Regions from separate parts of the Oceanobacillus sp. CAU 1775 genome, predicted to be linked through region 1. Evidence: riboswitches for the same ligand, from Rfam matches in the RefSeq annotation. Region 1 holds a riboswitch; each other region holds the start of a gene.

Evidence for each region. Region 1 has a riboswitch for S-adenosylmethionine ahead of ACXYMZ_RS11480 (OsmC family protein). Riboswitches for the same ligand answer to the same signal wherever they lie in the genome.
Region 2: linked by a shared signal. The riboswitch ahead of metK (methionine adenosyltransferase) and the one ahead of ACXYMZ_RS11480 (OsmC family protein) in region 1 are both predicted to bind S-adenosylmethionine.
Region 3: linked by a shared signal. The riboswitch ahead of ACXYMZ_RS15355 (MetQ/NlpA family ABC transporter substrate-binding protein) and the one ahead of ACXYMZ_RS11480 (OsmC family protein) in region 1 are both predicted to bind S-adenosylmethionine.
Region 4: linked by a shared signal. The riboswitch ahead of ACXYMZ_RS01560 (O-acetylhomoserine aminocarboxypropyltransferase/cysteine synthase family protein) and the one ahead of ACXYMZ_RS11480 (OsmC family protein) in region 1 are both predicted to bind S-adenosylmethionine.

Annotation. Positions count from the first base shown of each region.
Region 1 covers NZ_JBTLRO010000006.1:43,827-48,591, reverse strand. Annotated here, with positions in the region: gene ACXYMZ_RS11495 (sensor histidine kinase) at 1-358, opposite strand, end outside; gene ACXYMZ_RS11490 (response regulator transcription factor) at 336-1,028, opposite strand; gene ACXYMZ_RS11485 (QueT transporter family protein) at 1,223-1,726, opposite strand; PreQ1 riboswitch class I at 1,734-1,778, opposite strand; SAM riboswitch class I at 1,959-2,066, shown strand; gene ACXYMZ_RS11480 (OsmC family protein) at 2,178-2,624, shown strand; gene ACXYMZ_RS11475 (DUF3231 family protein) at 2,753-3,256, opposite strand; gene ACXYMZ_RS11470 (carboxypeptidase M32) at 3,426-4,765, opposite strand, start outside.
Region 2 covers NZ_JBTLRO010000005.1:102,796-107,560, reverse strand. Annotated here, with positions in the region: gene ACXYMZ_RS10125 (hypothetical protein) at 382-543, shown strand; gene pckA (phosphoenolpyruvate carboxykinase (ATP)) at 697-2,286, opposite strand; SAM riboswitch class I at 2,515-2,621, shown strand; gene metK (methionine adenosyltransferase) at 2,753-3,955, shown strand; gene ACXYMZ_RS10110 (nucleotidyltransferase family protein) at 4,230-4,517, shown strand; gene ACXYMZ_RS10105 (sigma-70 family RNA polymerase sigma factor) at 4,763-4,765, shown strand, end outside.
Region 3 covers NZ_JBTLRO010000012.1:5,955-10,719, reverse strand. Annotated here, with positions in the region: gene ACXYMZ_RS15365 (methionine ABC transporter permease) at 1-218, opposite strand, end outside; gene ACXYMZ_RS15360 (methionine ABC transporter ATP-binding protein) at 211-1,233, opposite strand; gene ACXYMZ_RS15355 (MetQ/NlpA family ABC transporter substrate-binding protein) at 1,432-2,250, opposite strand; SAM riboswitch class I at 2,340-2,451, opposite strand; gene ACXYMZ_RS15350 (acetamidase/formamidase family protein) at 2,537-3,445, opposite strand; gene ACXYMZ_RS15345 (GntR family transcriptional regulator) at 3,635-4,015, shown strand; gene ACXYMZ_RS15340 (ABC transporter ATP-binding protein) at 4,012-4,701, shown strand; gene ACXYMZ_RS15335 (hypothetical protein) at 4,698-4,765, shown strand, end outside.
Region 4 covers NZ_JBTLRO010000001.1:323,673-328,437, forward strand. Annotated here, with positions in the region: gene ACXYMZ_RS01560 (O-acetylhomoserine aminocarboxypropyltransferase/cysteine synthase family protein) at 1-1,644, opposite strand, end outside; SAM riboswitch class I at 1,789-1,905, opposite strand; gene rarD (EamA family transporter RarD) at 2,088-3,005, opposite strand; gene megL (methionine gamma-lyase) at 3,266-4,450, shown strand; gene cls (cardiolipin synthase) at 4,721-4,765, shown strand, end outside.

The sequences.
Region 1 (4,765 bases):
CGAGAGTTTGTCGTTCATTGCTCAATGCGTCCTCAATCATTTCTTCGTATTGAAAGTTGATACTCTCAATTTGTTCGGATAAATCACCAAAGCGATAGCGGTGCTCTTCAATTTCATCTCTTGAAACGGTTAGCCCTTCCTTTGCTTCCTCAAGTGATAAGTCATTTACCTCAAATGTATCAAAGAGTCCGGTAAATTGATCGACCTCACCATATTCGAATTCTGGTGTGTGGAAGTAACTTTTTTGCCCGTAATAGTAACCATGATCAACGAGTAAAAATATGCCTGTGATCCCAATAGTAAAGAGTAACGAAGTAATTAGTAGAGTCGTTAAGCTACTTTTCCATTTTGTACCCAATGCCCCACACCACCTTTAAGTATCTTGGATTTTTTGAATCGATTTCAATTTTCTCACGGATTTTACGGATGTGAACTGCTACCGTGTTTTCCGCATTGTAATTTGGCTCGTTCCACACTTTTTCATAAATATCATCAATAGAAAAAACACGACCGGCATGAGTCATAAGCAGCTCTACAATTTTGTATTCGATTGGCGTGAGCTTCACCACTTCCCCATGCGCTGTTACTTCTTTCGAGGCCACATCTAGTGTAAGTCCATTTAAATCAATAACTTTAGTGGCACCTTCAAATGTACCGAGCGTGACATACCTTCTTAACTGCGATTTTACTCGAGCGACAAGTTCCATTGGATTGAATGGCTTTGTAATATAATCATCGGCCCCAACTTGTAATCCTAGAATCTTATCCGTGTCCTCTGTTTTTGCACTTAAAATAATGATTGGGATATTCTTTTGTTCACGTATTTTATGTGTGGCAGAAATACCGTCTAATCTCGGCATCATCACATCTAAAATGATGAGGTGTATCTCCTGTTTATGTAAAATTTCTAATGCCTCGATTCCATCTTTTGCCTTGATAACTGTTACTCCCTCATTCTTCAGATAAATTTCAATAGCATCGCGAATTTCTTTTTCATCATCTACAACTAATACATTATAATTAGCCAATGCTTCCCCTTCTTTCCGTACTTCTTATCTAAAACAATCATAGCCTGTAAATCTTAAACTTAAGTTAGTAAATTTCTGAAGATTTTCTTAAGATTTATGAATGTCTCTATTATATAGTTCAATAAGAGTCACGACAAAAAAGAGTGCAAAACGCTGTTATGCGTCTTGCACCCTAAAAAGAATTGCTTCATTTTTTAAGAATATATATTTTTATCCATTAATTGATTAAAATTCAATCGTTTATTTAATGCATAAATCAATGGGATACCTACTGCTAGAACTGCAAACTCACCAACTGCTGTTGTGAACCATGTGAGTAGGAATGGTAATCCTAAAGCAAGATTCAGTTCAAACGCAATGATAAACATATTGAATGTAAACACCAGCGTATTTGCAACGAGTAAGATCCATATATTCTTGATGTACTTCGCTAGTAAGATAATAATACCAAGTGAAATTGCTGAATGCGCAACTCCAAATACTAAATCAAACCAACCGAGCGGGGAAAATAAATAATTATAAATAAATACCCCTGCTACAATTCCGAAGAAGTAACGTTTATCAAACACAATTAAGTGATTGAAGATCTCCGAGATTCGGAATTGAATATTTGTAAAACCAAACGGCACAACAAGTAGAGACACAGCAATATACAATGCAGCAATCAGCGCATTGACAACAAGTGTCCTCGTCTTCATAATAAACCTCTCCTTAGTTTTTTATCGTGGGATGGTTACGAACCACGTCAATAATCAAAAAGCCTTACCATTATATAATAGATTAAAAGGTTTACACAAGTTTAAAAGAGTGCAACATGGGGACGGTTCTCGTGTTGCATTCAATGCAACAGAAGAACCGTCCCCATGTTGCAAAAAGAGTTTGACAATTGAAATTATACATGTTATCGTTTATAAAATTCATATTAGTGACAACTCATCCAGAGAGAGGGAGGGACTGACCCGATGAACTCTCGGCAACCGCTATTTATAGCAAGGTGCCAATTTCAGAAGCATATTATATTTATGCTAAAGATGAGAAAGGACGGTATCCGTATATTCTGCTCCCTTCTCATTTTCTTGAGAAGGGGGTTTTTATTTTTTCCTCGAGTTGTCATGAATTGAATAAATAAAAATTTGAGGAGAGATAATGATGGCAACACAAGTAATTAAAGCAAATGCACATTTAAAAGAAAGGGTCCTTGTAGAAACTACAGCAAGACAACATCGAGTAATTGTTGATGAACCCGCATCACTTGGTGGAACTGACACAGCAATGAATCCTGTTGAATTACTATTGTCTGCACTTGGCGCATGCCAGTCCATAGTCGCACGCACTTATGCTGAAAAGTTTGGAATTAATTTAAATGACTTTAAAGTTGAATTAGAGGGCGATTTAGATACAGATGGATTTTTAGGCAAGGCAGACGTTCGACCAGGGTTTTCAAATATCCGTTCCACTTATTCCATTGAAACAGATGCGCCAGAAGAAAAAGTCGTTGAGTTCCTGGAGTTTTTAGAGAACCACTGTCCAGTAGGAGATACGATTGAAAATGCTGTAGGTTTTTCATCATCTTATCGTATTAATCAAAAGGCTTAATTATTAATAAATATTGGTTTCAATTGCATTTTTATTAAGTGCAATTGAAACCTTTCTATAGCTTTATAAAAATAAAGAGACGATTCTCTATTTTATAGGAGAACCGCCAACTATATTTTAGATATTCATTAACTACTTTTAGTATGCAATGGTGGTGGAATTAACCAGCCTTTTGCTTTGTTTAATTTTAGTGCTTTCGCTCCTAATTGTGCTTTTTGCATATGGAACTGGCCAAACATCATGGCGATATCTTCTCGAATGGATTGCCCCATGATTGTACTACAAGCAACGAGTCCCGCAGCAATATTTCCTGAAAGTATCGCTGAGATTTCTGGATCTGCAAAACGTGCACCAACTGGAATATCATCTAAGTTAGCATTCGGACGCTCTGGTGGTGCTGGTGGTAGCCCTATTCCATTTGCTTTTAATAATTCTTCAACCTTTTTAACTTCTTCTTGTGCGCCTTGAATTGCTTCTTCAAGTAATCTCTTTAAATCATCATCGCCAGTGTGGTTTAAATGTGTTTGATAACCTGCGATTGCTCCTTTAGCTACTAATATAAATGACCATGTACTAAAAACTTCACCATAATGCATCGGCTCATCTGTTGGATTTCCACTTAATACACCCATCTTAATCCTCCTAATTAATTTCATGAATTGTGACACCTTTCATTACCTCATATAACATATTGTTCTACATTTGCTCGTTTATATACATGCTTTGCGCAATATAATGCAACATGGGGACGGTTCTCGTGTTGCAATGATTGCAACACGAGAACCGTCCCCATGATTCATCTTATAGGTTATAAAGTTTTGTGTATTTTTCTTCTAGGTATGTTGCTAGGTGTTTGGCGTTAAGTCTTTCGCCTGTTGTGTCTTGGATAATTTCTAGTGGTTCTTTCATTTTTCCGTATTGATGGACATGTTTTGTTAGCCATTGTAAAATCGGCTCAAAATCTCCTTTTTCACATAGAGAATCGAAATCTGGCAAGTCCTTTAGCATTGCATTTTTTAATTGGGCAGCGTACATATATCCTAATGCATAGGATGGAAAATACCCGAACAAGCCACTAGACCAATGAACGTCTTGCAATATCCCTTCCCCATCGTTTTCTGGGCGGATACCTAGGTATTCTTCATACTTATCATTCCAAACCTGTGGTAAATCTTTCACCTCTAGATCCCCATTAAATAATTCCTTTTCAATTTCATAACGAATCATAATATGAAGTGGGTAAGTTAGCTCATCCGCTTCAATTCGAATAAGTGAAGGTTGTGCAATATTAACTGCGCGTAAGAATTCTTCTAGGGAAACATCGCCAAATTGTTCCGGTGAATGTTCTTGTAAACTCTCATAATTATATTTCCAAAAACCTTCGTGATGGCCGATAAAATGCTCGTAAAACAAAGATTGTGACTCATGAATACCCATTGAAGTTCCATCTGCAACTGGATAGCCTTCTAATTTTTTATCAAAATTTTGTTCATATAAAGCATGTCCACATTCATGAATCGTACCAAATATCCCTGAACGAAAGTCATTTTCTTTATAACTTGTCGTAACCCTCACATCACCTGTATTGATACCCATCGCAAATGGATGTACGGTTTCATCTAATCGTCCTGCTTCAAAATCAAACCCTAACTGATTCAAAATTTTATAGTTAAATGCATTTTGCTTTTCTATTGGAAAATCTTTAAATATAAATGAAGTGTCGGGTTGATTATTTTGTGCACCGATTTTTTTCACAAGTGGTACGATTGTTTCTTTTAATTGGTCAAATACTTCATCAATGATATCCGTCGTTAATCCTGGCTCGTATTGGTCCAGAAGACGATTATATGCATTACCGTCTTTCTCTCCCCAATAATTAATGAATCTTTTAGTCATCGCAACAACTTTTTCAAGATAGGGTAAAAACATTTGGAAATCTTCTTTTTCCTTTGCTTCTTCCCATATGGATTCTGATTCAGAGCATAGAATGACAAACTCCTGGTATTCATCTGCCGGAATCTTTTTACTCAAATCGTAATTCTTTTGCACCTCTTCCACCGTTTTCTTTAATAGAGGTGTTAATTCTTCTTTATTCTTTTGGAGTTCATCCAAATAAGTTTTCATTTCATCTGAAACACTCA
Region 2 (4,765 bases), on a different contig from region 1:
GGGGTGACATTTTTCTGGAGAAATTAGTTAAATTTAACTGAAATGCTGAAGATGTCACACTTTCTGAAGTGGACACAGAAAATCCCGAAGTTCACAATTAACCTCAGTTATGATGTTGTTTAGATAGATAATTGTTAAAGCTAGCTTCCATTGTTGTGGGAGTTGGCTTTTTTTGATGGGTATTTGTGCGGTATTTTGCGGAATCCCGAAGTTGTCACAGAAAATCCCGAAGTGGACACAATTTTTCCCGAAGTGTTCACAAAATATCCCGAAGTGGACACAGAAAATCCTGAAGTTCACAATTACCCGCACGAAAATATATAGCTAGCTTCCATTTTGGTGTGAGTTGGCTTTTTTGATGGATTTTAGAGTGTATATTGGATGGATGCTGAAGTTGTCACAGAATATGTTGAAGTGGACACAATTTACGCTGAACTTGCAACACAATATGCTGAAGTCGTCACAGAATATGCTGAAGTTCACAATTCAGATTCGAGAACTTCCAAAAAGTCTTTTATTTTAGTCTTCAGCAGCCCGATTTAGCATTCGATGTACTGAGGCTAATCACAGCGAACATCACATTATCCTTTTGAGCACAAAAAAATCCCCATTCTCTAAAATCGAGAATGGGGTTCAGCAAGGTTCGCTGAGAATTTTCACTCATATATAAAATCCTTTTTGGGATGAGGAAACGAATTAATTTCCTTGGTAAACTGGTCCTGCTTGTTGAATAGACTCAGTTACATTATTGAATTTCTCAAAGTTCTTATGGAACTCACCAGCTAAAGCTTTTGCTGCTTCGTCATATGCTGTTTTGTCTTCCCAAGTATTCTTTGGAACTAAAACTTCATCGGGAACACCAGCAACATGTACTGGAATTTGTAAACCAAATACTTCATCAGTAATTGTTTCGATGTTGTTTAACTCACCTTCAAGTGCTGCATGAATCATTGCACGTGTGTAAGATAATTTCATACGGCTACCAACACCATATGAACCACCAGTCCAACCAGTATTTACTAAGAATACACTTGCATCATACTGATCAATTTTTTGACCAAGCATATCCGCATATTTCGCTGGTGCAAGTGGTAGGAATGGAGAACCGAAACATGCAGAGAATGTTGCTTGTGGTTCTGTAACACCACGCTCTGTACCTGCAAGTTTACTTGTGTAACCACTTAAGAAGTGATACATTGCTTGCTCTTTTGTTAACTTACTGATTGGCGGTAACGTACCAGATGCATCCGCCGTTAAGAAAATAATTGTGTTTGGATGACCAGCAACACTTGGTGAAACAATGTTATCAATGTTTTCTACTGGGTATGCTGCTCTTGTATTTTCAGTAAGTGATGTATCATCATAATCAGGTTCACTTGTTTTTTCATCAATAATTACGTTCTCTAATACAGATCCGAAACGAATCGCATTGAAAATTTGTGGTTCTTTTTCAGCAGATAAGTTTGAACATTTCGCATAGCAACCACCTTCAATGTTGAAGACGCCGTTTGGACTCCAACCATGCTCATCATCACCGATTAAACGACGGTAAGGATCTGCAGAAAGTGTTGTTTTACCTGTACCTGAAAGACCGAAGAATAATGCAACATCGCCTTCTTGGCCAACGTTTGCCGAACAGTGCATCGAAAGAACGTTTTGTTGTGGTAATAGATAGTTCATGATAGAGAAGATTGACTTTTTAATTTCTCCAGCATACTCCGTACCACCAATAAGTACAATTCGTTTTTTAAATGATATAATAATGAATGTTTCAGAGTTAGTTCCGTCAACTTCTGGATCTGCCTTGAAGTTTGGAGCAGAAACAACTGTAAATTCTGTCTGATGTGTTTCTAATTCTTCTTCAGTTGGTGCAATGAATAGCTGACGAGCAAAAAGATTATGCCAAGCAAATTCATTAAACACTTGGATTGGTAGCTGATAATTTTTATCTGCCCCAGCAAAACCTTTAAACTGATAAACTTCATCTTTATCCATTAAGTAGTCTGTGACTTTTTGATATAATTTATCGAATGTTGCTTCATCGATTGGTCGATTCACATTTCCCCAATCAACTGTATCTTCACTAATTTCATCTTTTACAATAAATTTATCTTCCGGGGAACGTCCAGTATATTTTCCTGTAGTTGCTGTAACTGCACCAGTTGAAGTTAATACGCCTTCTTTACGCTCTAATACGCGTTCTACTAGGTTTGCTACAGATAAATTCTCCTTCAGGTTTTTATGACTATTAAGTTTGTTTGCCAATGAATTGTCGACCATTTTCATTATCATTCTCCTGCCTTTAGAAGGTATTATTTAGTAAATATCACTTATTAATAAAAGTATTTTGTTAAATCTTTTATTAGTATAACACATTGGTGTGATTAATCCATACTAATACAAGCTTTTTTTTCAAAAAAACATACGAACCAATCACCATATAAAAGTGTAACAATAATAGTCTTTATTGACAATAAGCTTGCATTTGGTTACTCTTATCTAAGAGCGAACACTCTCTTATTCAGAGCAGGCGGAGGGACAGACCCGATGAAGCCCAGCAACCTCACGATTTCGTGAAAGGTGCTTACCTGGTGCAAGGAATAATCCTTGAACAATAAGAGCGAAAGGCCGGTTTTTCCTTTCCTCATGAATGTAGGAAGGGATTTTTTTGTTTTTTGCCTTGAATAGTCTTAAACTTTGAATATAAAAAAGGGTTTTCGTTACAAAATTTACAAAGGAGAGAACGAACCACATGACTGAAAATCGTCGTTTATTCACATCAGAGTCGGTAACCGAAGGACATCCAGATAAAATGTCCGATCAAATATCAGATGCCATCTTAGATGAAATTTTAAAGGAAGATCCTTATGCGCGAGTAGCTTGTGAAACAGTTGTAACGACAGGCATGGTTTTTGTTGCAGGAGAAATTTCAACAAAAACATATGTAGATATTCCTGCAATTGTCCGCAAAACAATTAAAGAAATTGGCTATGTACGAGCGAAATATGGCTTTGATTCAGAAACATGTGCAGTAATGACTGCAATTGATGAACAGTCCCCAGATATTGCTGGCGGGGTTGATCAAGCATTAGAAGCTAGACAAGGAAAAATGGAAGGTACAGACTTAGATGCAATTGGAGCAGGGGACCAAGGATTAATGTTTGGTTATGCTTGTGACGAAACGGAAGAATTAATGCCACTACCAATAAGTCTTGCACACAAACTTTCCAAACGTTTAGCGGATGTTCGAAAAGAAGAAATCATTGATTACTTACGACCAGATGGAAAAACACAAGTAACCATTGAATATGATGAGCAGGACCAGCCTGTCAGGATTGACACAATTGTTATATCTACACAGCATCATGAAGAAGTTTCCAACGAAACAATTGAAAAAGACATCATTGAGCATGTTATTAATAATGTCGTACCAACAGAACTTTTAGATGAGAGAACGAAATATTTTATTAATCCTTCTGGACGTTTTGTACTTGGAGGGCCTCAAGGTGATGTAGGACTTACAGGTCGAAAAATCATTGTCGACACTTATGGTGGTTATGCTCGCCATGGTGGGGGAGCTTTCAGTGGGAAAGACCCGACAAAAGTTGACCGATCAGCTTCTTATGCAGCACGCTACGTTGCAAAAAATATTGTCGCTGCAGGCTTAGCGAGAAAATGCGAAGTGCAATTAGCATATGCAATTGGTGTTGCTGAACCAGTTTCCATTGCAATCGATACATTTGGAACTGGAAAAGTTTCAGAGGATACACTTGTCCAAGCTGTCCGTGAACTTTTTGATTTACGTCCCGCAGGAATCATCCGCATGCTTGATTTAACAAAACCAATCTATAGAGACACAGCTGCTTATGGACATTTTGGCAGAACAGATGTTATCTTCCCTTGGGAGAAAGTAGATAAGGTTGAAGAGTTGAGAGCTTTGACGCAGGTAAATTAATATTTAATAAATAATACTCGAGTGATTAGTAGACGAATTCGTAAATGAGTTCGTCTATTTTTTATAGGAATGTTGAAGCTTTATTTGATGGTATTTGTGTATGCTGGAGTAGGTAACATCGGTCAAAGTTGGGTGTAAGAATCCAATAGATACTATTCAAAGGTAGGTAGCACTAACATATAAATAAAGTACAAAAAAACCTTACTAAGTACAGACAATATTTGTAGCATGTTATAATGTAATAAGAAATAATAATAAAGAGGGGGTATGTGCAATGATACATGATCTTCTTCAAGAAAAACGTGAGAATATTTTAAAAACAGCAGGTAATCACGGTATTAAAAATGTGCGGATTTTTGGCTCTGTTTCAAGACGTGAGGATGGACCTGAGAGTGATCTTGACTTACTAGTAGAATTTGAGGAGAATAGGAGTCTATTTGACTTAATTCGTTTCAAACAAGAAATGGAAGACTTACTTGAAATTAAAGTAGACGTTGTAACTGAAAACTCGATTCATTGGAGTATGAAAGAAGATGTTTTAAACGTGGCAATTCAGCTATGAAAAATGATAAACTCTATTTACTTATGTGAATAGTACAGTGATGTATACGATTGTGCACTAGCTTTATCTTGATCAACAGCCCTACGATGATGCTGATATGTAAGCTTCACTAATTTCAACTATTATTTATTATAATTCAACTTGATTACATAAAAACGGTTTGCAACTGCTAACCGTTTTTTGTTTAGATAAATTCAAAACTTTTTGTTAGGTTGTCTCGTCTAATATTTTGAGGGGGGAAGGCAGTG
Region 3 (4,765 bases), on a different contig from region 1:
GGAATCGAACGAATAATATTTACGAATATATTAAGAATGTTATAGACCCATTTATTTTCAAAAGAATGTCCTGGACGCGTGATAACGAGGACGATTCCAATCGAAACCCCTAAGATGATTGCGAAAAACAGTGAAATAATCGTCATTTGGAAAGTTTCTATGAGTGCTTTATTTATGAGTGGCAGCCACTTACTTGTAAATTCAGAGAGATTATTCATGCTCAATTCCCAACTCCTCTACTCCAACGCCTTTTTCCTTTAGAAACTCTATTGCAGCGAGACTATCTTCCAACTTGCCATCAAAATGAATAACAAGAATACCAACGATACCATTTTTTAATTCGATAATATTCGCTGAAAGTATATTAGGTTTTACATTAAAATGTTCTGTTGCTTCAGCAAGTAATGGTTCTCCAGCAGCTTCGCCAACAAAAGTTAAACGAGCAACTTTACCAGATACATTCAGTTGATCAATTAAGCTTGAAGACAGTTTGCGTTGCGAAATAGTGTTTAAAAATTTATTTGTTGTTTCATGTTGTGGGTTCGTAAACAGATCAATCGTTGAACCATGCTCAATGACATTCCCGTCCTCCATGACATATACATAGTCACAAATCTTTTGGATGACATTCATTTCATGTGTGATTAGTAAAATCGTAATCCCGAATTCTTGATTGATTTTCAAAAGTAAATCTAAAATAGAATCGGTTGTTTCCGGGTCCAATGCGCTAGTTGCTTCATCACTTAAAAGAACAGTCGGCTCTTGTGCTAATGCACGAGCAATCGCAACACGCTGTTTTTGTCCGCCAGATAATTGAGCTGGGTAGGAATGATGACGGTCGGCAAGTCCAACAATATCTAGATACTTAACAACTCGCTCTTTAACTTCACTTTTGCTTAGTCCAAGTAACTTTAAAGGAATCGCAATATTATCGTAAACTGTTGCTGTCTTTAATAGATTAAAACCTTGGAAAATCATCCCGATATTCTGTCTTGCTTCTCGCAGTTTTGGTAAAGGAAAAGATGTCATATCTTCACCGTCTATAAAAACTTTACCTTCAGAAGGGCGCTCCAGAAGGTTAACACAGCGAATCAAAGTACTTTTTCCGGCACCACTATAACCAATGACACCATGAATTTCACCTTGCTTCACTTGTAAATCTACATTCTTTACGGCCTCCACAACGCCATTCTTTGTGTTAAACGATTTCGATATATTTTCTAAAACAATCATTCCATCTCTTCCTTTCAAATCTGCTAACCGGGCGCTTTCACTTTTGTTATCGTCTAGTTCCAGCGCCCAGCGACTATCAAACTTCGCTTTCTTCCAATCAATAAGTCAACATCGGTTCGTCCCTCACCGTGTTTCCTTTATTTCATTACAGAAAGCTCCAGTTTGTACGTCGCTAATCGGGCGCTTTCACTTTTGTTTTTACCAACTAGCCTCATATGTCCCTGGATAAGTCTCGTTAATATAATCTTTCACTTCATCGGAGTAATATGCTTTTTTAAGTTTTTCAATTACTGGATCATTCAAGTTCTCTTCACGGATAACCAATTGGTTAACGTAGGGTGAGTTCGTTGATTCTGTAAAGATAGAATCTTCTGCTGGATTTAATCCATTAGATGTTGCAAAGTTACCGTTGATTACTGCTAAGTCAACTTCATCTAACATTTTTGGAATCTGTGCTGCATCTAATTCAATAAACTCTAAATTCTTCTCGTTTTTCGAAATATCAAGAGGTGTTGCTGTTTCTTTAGAATCAGTGTCTAACTCAATTAGACCAGCTTCTTCAAAGATAATCAGACCTCTTGCTCCGTTTGTCGGGTCATTAGGAATTCCAATTTTCGCCCCGTCAGGTGTATCTTGAATATCTGTGATAGTTTCTGAATAAACACCAATTAAACTCATGATTGTTGGGAATGCCGCTGCTAGGTTTGTGTCGTGGTCTGCGTTAAATTGATCCATAAATGGCTTATGCTGATAGCTGTTTGCATCAAGTTCGCCTTCTGCTAGGGTAGTATTTGGAATAATATAATCTGTAAATACAACAAGTTCAATTTCTAGACCATCTTTTGCTGCATTTTCTTTTACAATATTGAATACTTCTTCATGTGGCCCAGCTGTCACACCAATCTTTAACTTCTCTTCGCTAAGTGCCGAGTTTTCCTCAGCTGCATCTCCACTTCCACATGCTGCTAAAATTAGTACAAATATAATTGATGTTAAAAATAGTAAGCTCTTTCTCATTTTGTATGACTCCCTTTTTGTTTTTTTATATTTTCCATAAAAAAATGCCTTTCAATTCAAATTGAAAGACATCGCGAAATAAAATATTTTGCTTATCTTTCAGAATTAGAATCATTCTGTAGGAATTGGCACCTTCCCAGTATAATACTGGAGGTTGCCGGACGTCATTGGGCCTAATCCCTCGGTCGCTCTTGATAAGTTCCGTTATTATTAAGTTTTATGGAAAATAAATTTAAATATCACTATATCTGCTTATTTGCTAACTGTCAACTAGAAAACTTAAAAACTATTTATTTTCTATTAATTCAACACCCAAGTCACGCAACAACCACTTCGGTACAGAAAGTCTCGCCGTCTTCCAAGGATTCACAACTTGTCCAACTTCTAATTGAGCAAGCATACTCATTAGCATGGTTACCTCGCTTATCGGCTTTCCTGTTTTCTCCACAAGTCTTTCAATCATTAATGTTCCTGCGAGTTTCGCCGCTGTTTCTAAATCCTCAGCAGATGCAATTTGAGTAAAAACTTCATCGTTCTCTAGCATCGGATGCTCAATTTTTTCACCTTTAATAACATCTAAAGTAACAACAACATTTCCCGCAACTTCCACTCCTGAACCACTTACTTCACCGTCACCCATCGCAGCATGTAAATCTCCAAGAGCAAATAGTGCACCATCAACTGCTACGGGGAAGTACAGTGTTGCGCCTTCATCAACTAATTTCGTATCCATATTCCCACCATGTGCACCAGGAGTTCCGCAGTTTACGCCTTCACCTTCTGGAGCGACACCAATGACACCAATCATTTTATTTATCGGAGCTTCAATGCCATTAAAAATTACTTTATCGTCTTTGATTTGCATGATTTTAGCTTCCATCTTATCGATCACATGACCCATAATTCCTAATTCAGGGACGACTGCCATTACACCTTGATTTCTAATATCAATCTTTTCGATTTTGACTTTTAAAATATCACCTGGTTTAGCACCTTCGACGAAAATTGGCCCTGTCGCAGGATTAATTTTATTCCAATCAATTCGATCAATCACTGTATCTTCCGATTGAATTTGGTCTTCAAAACAGTCATACGTTTCGATTTCAAGTGTTGTACCAGCTTCAACAACTTTTGTGTGTGGATTCGTCTTATTGAATTCATAAATAATACCTGATTCGCGATCTACTTTTTCCAATATTCTTCCCTCCAATTATTATAGCTATCTGAATGTATATCTATACTTTATCAAATATTTTGAGAGTTCGCTTAGAAATAGATTAAATACTTATTGACTTCTTTCTTGTATTAAGCATATAATACAAGAAAGTTGATGTATTAAACGCTTAATACAAGAAATGCTATTTTAGAGCGTTAGGAGGACCGTATGAAAATTACTTTTAATAAAAGAGACCCCGTTTATATTCAAGTCGTTCAACACTTTAAAGAGAAGATAATAAGTGGAGAATATGCAGCTGGAGAGGAAATTCCCACGAGAAGAGAACTCGCAAGTCTGTTGAAAATTAATCCAAATACCGCTCAAAGAGCATATAAGGAAATGGAGGAGGCAAATTTGATTATTACTGAGGGCAACAATCCGAGCAGAATCACGAAGGATGAGAAGGTGTTAAATAATCTCCGCACTCAACTAATTGAAGAGGCTGTCCATTCTTTTATAACAGCGGTTAAACCAATTAATATGCCAGTGGACGAAATCATTGAATTAATCAAAGAAAAATACGAAAGCGAGAAAGGAGCACAGAAATGATCGAAGTAAAAAATATCACAAAAAGTTTTGGCAGAAAAAAAGTGCTTCAGGGTGTTTCTTTTACTGCAGAACGTGGGGAAATAACCTGTCTAATCGGTATAAACGGAGTTGGTAAAACAACCATTCTAAATGGAATTATGAACCTGACACCAATGACTAGTGGTGAAATTTTAATAGATGGTAAAAAAATATCAAAGGAATCATATGAAAAAATAACTTTTATTCCTGATGCAATAACGATGTTACCGCAAATGAAAATTAGTGAAGCAATTGATTTTATGAAAGACTATTACACGAGTTGGAATGACAAAAGAGCAGAAGAACTCCTGCATTTTTTTAAGTTGAAAAAGGAAGATAGAATCTCAAGTTTATCTAAAGGAAATGTCGCTAAAGCAAATTTACTATTGGGCTTGGCATTAGATGTAGATTATTTATTAATGGATGAACCATTTTCTGGGATTGATATATTTAGTCGTGAGCAAATAGCAGATGTTTTCACAAGCCATTTAGTTGAAGACCGTGGCGTTATCATTACAACTCATGAAATAAATGATATTGAACATCTCATCGATAAAGTTGTGTTAATTGATGATGGTATTGTCTTTAAAGAATTTAACACAGAAGAAATGCGCGAGGTGGAAGGGAAATCAGTAGTCGATGTGATGAGGGAGGTCTACCGCGGATGAAGAACTATTTTAAGTTAGTGAATTTTGAACTTAGTAGATTTATAAAAATATATATCGTTCTTGT
Region 4 (4,765 bases), on a different contig from region 1:
CTTGATAACAAAAATCCCTGCAGCTTCTGCATGCTCAGATACGGAACCTGCACCTTCGTTTTCTAACCAAAGAATCTTACTCTGTTTATTAATTAACTGTTCAATTGTCTCAGCAGGAAGCTCAGCGTTACCAACTAATAGTGCATCAAGAGAATCTTCAATTGCTGTAAGCTCGGAGACATCTTCATTTTCTCCTACACTAACTACTTTAAAACCATAGTTTGTAAGTTTTTTCTTCGTAGATTCATCAACCGCAAAGACTGCAACTGTTTTATGTCTTAGGCCTTCGCTTCGGTCAAATGGTGAGTGTAGTAACCATTCGATGGCATCCTGTTTCGTCGCTTGAAGCTGTGGTGCTTCTCCAGTAGCTTTTGCGATTGCTTGGTCTAAGTCAGCTAAAATATCTGTTGTTGACTCAAGTCCAATCGAAAGACGAATAAGTTCTTCCGTTGTTCCACTCTTCTTCAAATCTTCAGCACTTAGTTGTTGATGCGTTGTTGAAGCAGGGTGGATAATTAACGATTTCGCATCGCCGACGTTAGCTACATGTGACCATAGTTTAATATTATCGATTACTTTTCTACCAGCCTCACGACCACCTTTGATACCGAACGTGACAACTGATCCGCCACCTCGTTGTAAATATTTCTGTGAAAGTTGGTAGGAAGCATGGTTTTCTGAACCAGGATAGTTAACCCACTCTACTCCAGGATGGTTTTCTAAATAAGTAACAACTTCTTTTGTATTCGATAAATGTTTTTCAAGACGTACCTCTAATGTTTCAAGGCCTTGAACAAATGTAAATGCGCTTTTCGGACTTAGTGAAGCACCAATATCACGTAAAAGCTGTACACGTAGTTTTGTCGCATAAGCTGCTGCACCAACGTCAACATATTTCAATCCGTTATAAGTTTCGTCAGGTGTCGTAAATTCTGGGAAACGTGGGTTATCCCAGTTGAAGCGTCCACCATCAACTACAACTCCGCCAACGGTTGTTCCATGTCCACTTATCCATTTTGTTGCAGAGTGAACGACAATATCTGCTCCCCAGCTAATAGGTTTAGTATTCAATGGTGTAGCAAAAGTATTATCAATGATTAAAGGTAATCCATTTTCGTGTGCAATCTCAGCTACAGCTTCAATATCGAAAACATATAGACTAGGGTTCGTAATTGTTTCTCCAAAAATTGCTTTTGTTTTATCTGTAATCGCAGCACGGAAGTTTTCAGGATTTGTACCATCAACTAGTTTCACAGTAATTCCGTACTTTGGAAGTGTATGGACAAATAGATTATACGTACCACCATATAGATTGCTGTCTGCGATAATTTCATCGCCAGTTCCAGCGATATTAAAGATTGCAAAAGTAATTGCAGCCATTCCTGATGATGTTGCTACTGCTGCAACTCCATCTTCTAGTTGAGCAATTCTTTCTTCAAATGCTGCAACAGTTGGATTTGTAATTCTTGTATAGATATTCCCTGACTCGGCAAGACCAAATAGATTTTGAGCATGTTCTGTATCTCTGAAAACATAAGCCGTTGTATCATAGATTGGTAAAGCTCTAGCTCCTGTAGTTGGATCTGGTTCTTGCCCCGCATGTAGTGCTAGTGTTTCTGGTTTTTGAAAATGAAAGTTTGACATAAATAATTCCTCCTTTGATTTTAGCGCAGTAGAACTGGCTGTGAAAAATGTACTCCTTGCTTGAAGCTCATTTCATCTGGAGGAAGGCGACAAAAAGCCCCCTTCCTAAGAAGAGGGCGTATAGTTTTAAGTATACTGTTCCTCCTCTTATCTTCCAGATCGATTGTGATCTGTAGGATTTAGCACCATCAAAAGCAAAATATCTGCTCTTAGGTTGCCGGGCTTCACAGGGCCTATTCCCTCCGCCGCTCTTGATAAGAGATGTAATTGTTATAAAAGACTGATCAATAAAAATTGTTCGGCCTTTTCTAAATTTAAAGATGATTATAGCCTGAGTTGATATCTAATGTCAACCATATAATTTAAATAGTTTTATTTTGATCAAAAATTAGTGATCTAGTAACCTACTTAGAATAGGTTCGCGTGCAGTACATTAACTTTCTTTATTGACGTTCACTCAAACGTTTGTTTTGCTTCGCGGGCCGGTAGTAAACCGTACTTAAGTATAGAAACAATGCTGTCCAGATGAATGCAAATGCAATTAAATTATCCTTAGAAAAAGGTTCATTATAAACAAATACGCCAAGAATTAACATGAGTGTTGGCGTTATAAATTGTAAAATACCAACCATCGATAATGGAATAACTTTAGCTCCCATTGAGAATAAAATTAAAGGTACCATTGTTGCAATTCCACCGCCAATTAATAATAAATTATCTTGAACAAATGGTGTGGTAACCTGAAAAGATTGTTCTGGTAAAAATACTAAATATAATATAGCTACCGGAGCAATAATCATTGTCTCAATTGTAATACTATGGACGGCAGAAAGATTTGTTTTCTTTTTAATCAAACCATAAGTAGCAAAACTCACCGCGAGTACGATAGAAATCCAAGGAAAAATACCACTTTGGAATGTAAGATAAAGTACTCCAATCGCAGCTAGCACGAATGCTACTCCTTGTTTCCAAGTCACAGATTCACGTAAAATAACGATTCCTAATAAAATACTTACGAGTGGATTTATGTAATAGCCTAGACTCGCTTGCAGGACATGTTCATTAGCAACTGCCCAAATAAATAAATACCAGTTGATCGTGATTAATATTGTTGCAGCAGTTATTAATAACAATTTTTTAGGCTCTCGGAATAAGTTTCTTGTTTCTTTAAGAAAAGAGGAAAATTGTCTTAAGAGTACAAGCAAAATTAACATAAAAACAAAAGACCAGATTAAACGATGCGCAAGAATTTCTGCAGCGGGAATATGATCAATCCACTTCCAATAGATGACTAAAAAGCCCCAAATCAAATACGCACTAAACGTCGAGAGGCTACCCAATTTGAACTCCCTAGACTCCAACTTTTCATCTCCCTTTTCCTTATCTATAGATTAATTCTAGAAGTAAAATTTATAAAACGCAAATTCTTTAACTCATTAAAGCGAAAAAGATTTATCTCCATGCAAACTATTGCATCATACTTTCAAATGAAGAAAACGCTTTCATTGTACTGGAATTTACAGTATGCTAAAGAAAGAAGGTTATAGAAACAAGCCATAAAATAGGGAGAGAAAACTAGTCATCCTATTTAAAAAGTATTTTAGTAAAGGGGTAGAAGAAGATGACAAAAAAATATCAAAAGTTTGAAACAGCTGTCATTCATGAAGGTTATGAACCAAAAGAAATGCTAGGGAGTTTAGCTGTACCACTATTTCAAACATCGACATATGTTTTCGACTCAGCAGAGCAGGGTGAAAAACGTTTTTCAGGAGAAGAAGATGGCTATATTTATTCAAGACTTGGGAATCCTACTGTTCGAGTTTTAGAAGAACGAATTGCAGCTCTTGAAAATGGAGAAAGAGGGTTAGCATTCGGTTCAGGGATGGCAGCAATTTCCGCTATCTTAATTGCGATGACGAAAGCCAATGATCATATTCTTTGTTCTTCAGGATTATATGGTTGCACGTACGGCTTATTAATGATGATGAAGGATAAATATAATATTACATCTGACTTTTCCATGCTAGATTCAGAGGAAGAAATTCGTGCTAGAATCAAACCAGAAACAAAAGTTATTTATGTGGAGACACCGATTAACCCAACAATGAAACTAATTGACTTAGAGCTTGTTGCAAAAGTAGCTAAAGAATTTGATATTCCAGTAGTTGTTGACAATACTTTTTGCTCACCATATTTACAACGCCCATTGGATTTAGGTTGTGATGTCGTTGTTCATAGTGCAACTAAATATATTGGTGGTCATGGAGATGTCATCGCAGGTCTAGCTGTTGGGAAAAAAGACTTTATGGATGAAGTCGCAATGACAACGCATAAAGATATCGGTGGAATAATGTCTCCACTAGATGCATTTTTGCTTATTCGCGGTTTGAAAACTTTACCGATTAGAATGGATCGCCATTGCGAGAATGCGAGTAAGATTTACGAACAGTTGAAAGAACATCCTAAGGTGGACAAAATATATTTTCCTGATGATCCAAATAGCCCGGATTATGAGATTGCTAAGAAACAAATGAAATATGCAGGTGGAATGATTTCCTTTGAAGTTAAAGGAACAAAAGAAGATGCACAGCGCTTCATGAATAATTTAGCGTTTATAAAAATTGCAGTAAGTCTTGGAGACGCAGAAACGCTAATCGAACACCCTGCAACAATGACACATGCAGTTATCCCAGAAGATGCACGTGTCGAAATGGGCATTACTGACCAACTTATTCGTCTTTCTGTCGGACTTGAAGCATGGGATGATATTTGGCAGGATCTAGAACAAGCACTTGATCTACTTTAAAAAGCAACAGATTTTACAATGGAGAGGTTCATGCTGATTGATAAGATACCACAGCGATTATGCTCCAATCATTTCATCAAGAAAACCGTTCATTATAAATTAAGAAAGCTTGAATAAACGCACATTTTCTACGTGCGTTTTTTCTTTTATATTTTTACTGTGATAAAATCCCAAATACTTCCTAATTTTAACTCGCTTGAAATGCAACAAAACGCAAGGTTATGCTATATTAGATAATAGCAAACAATCGAACGATGGGCAGGTGAGGCGATGAGCTTAATTTCTATTCTTACAATTTTAGTCATAATAGTTAAT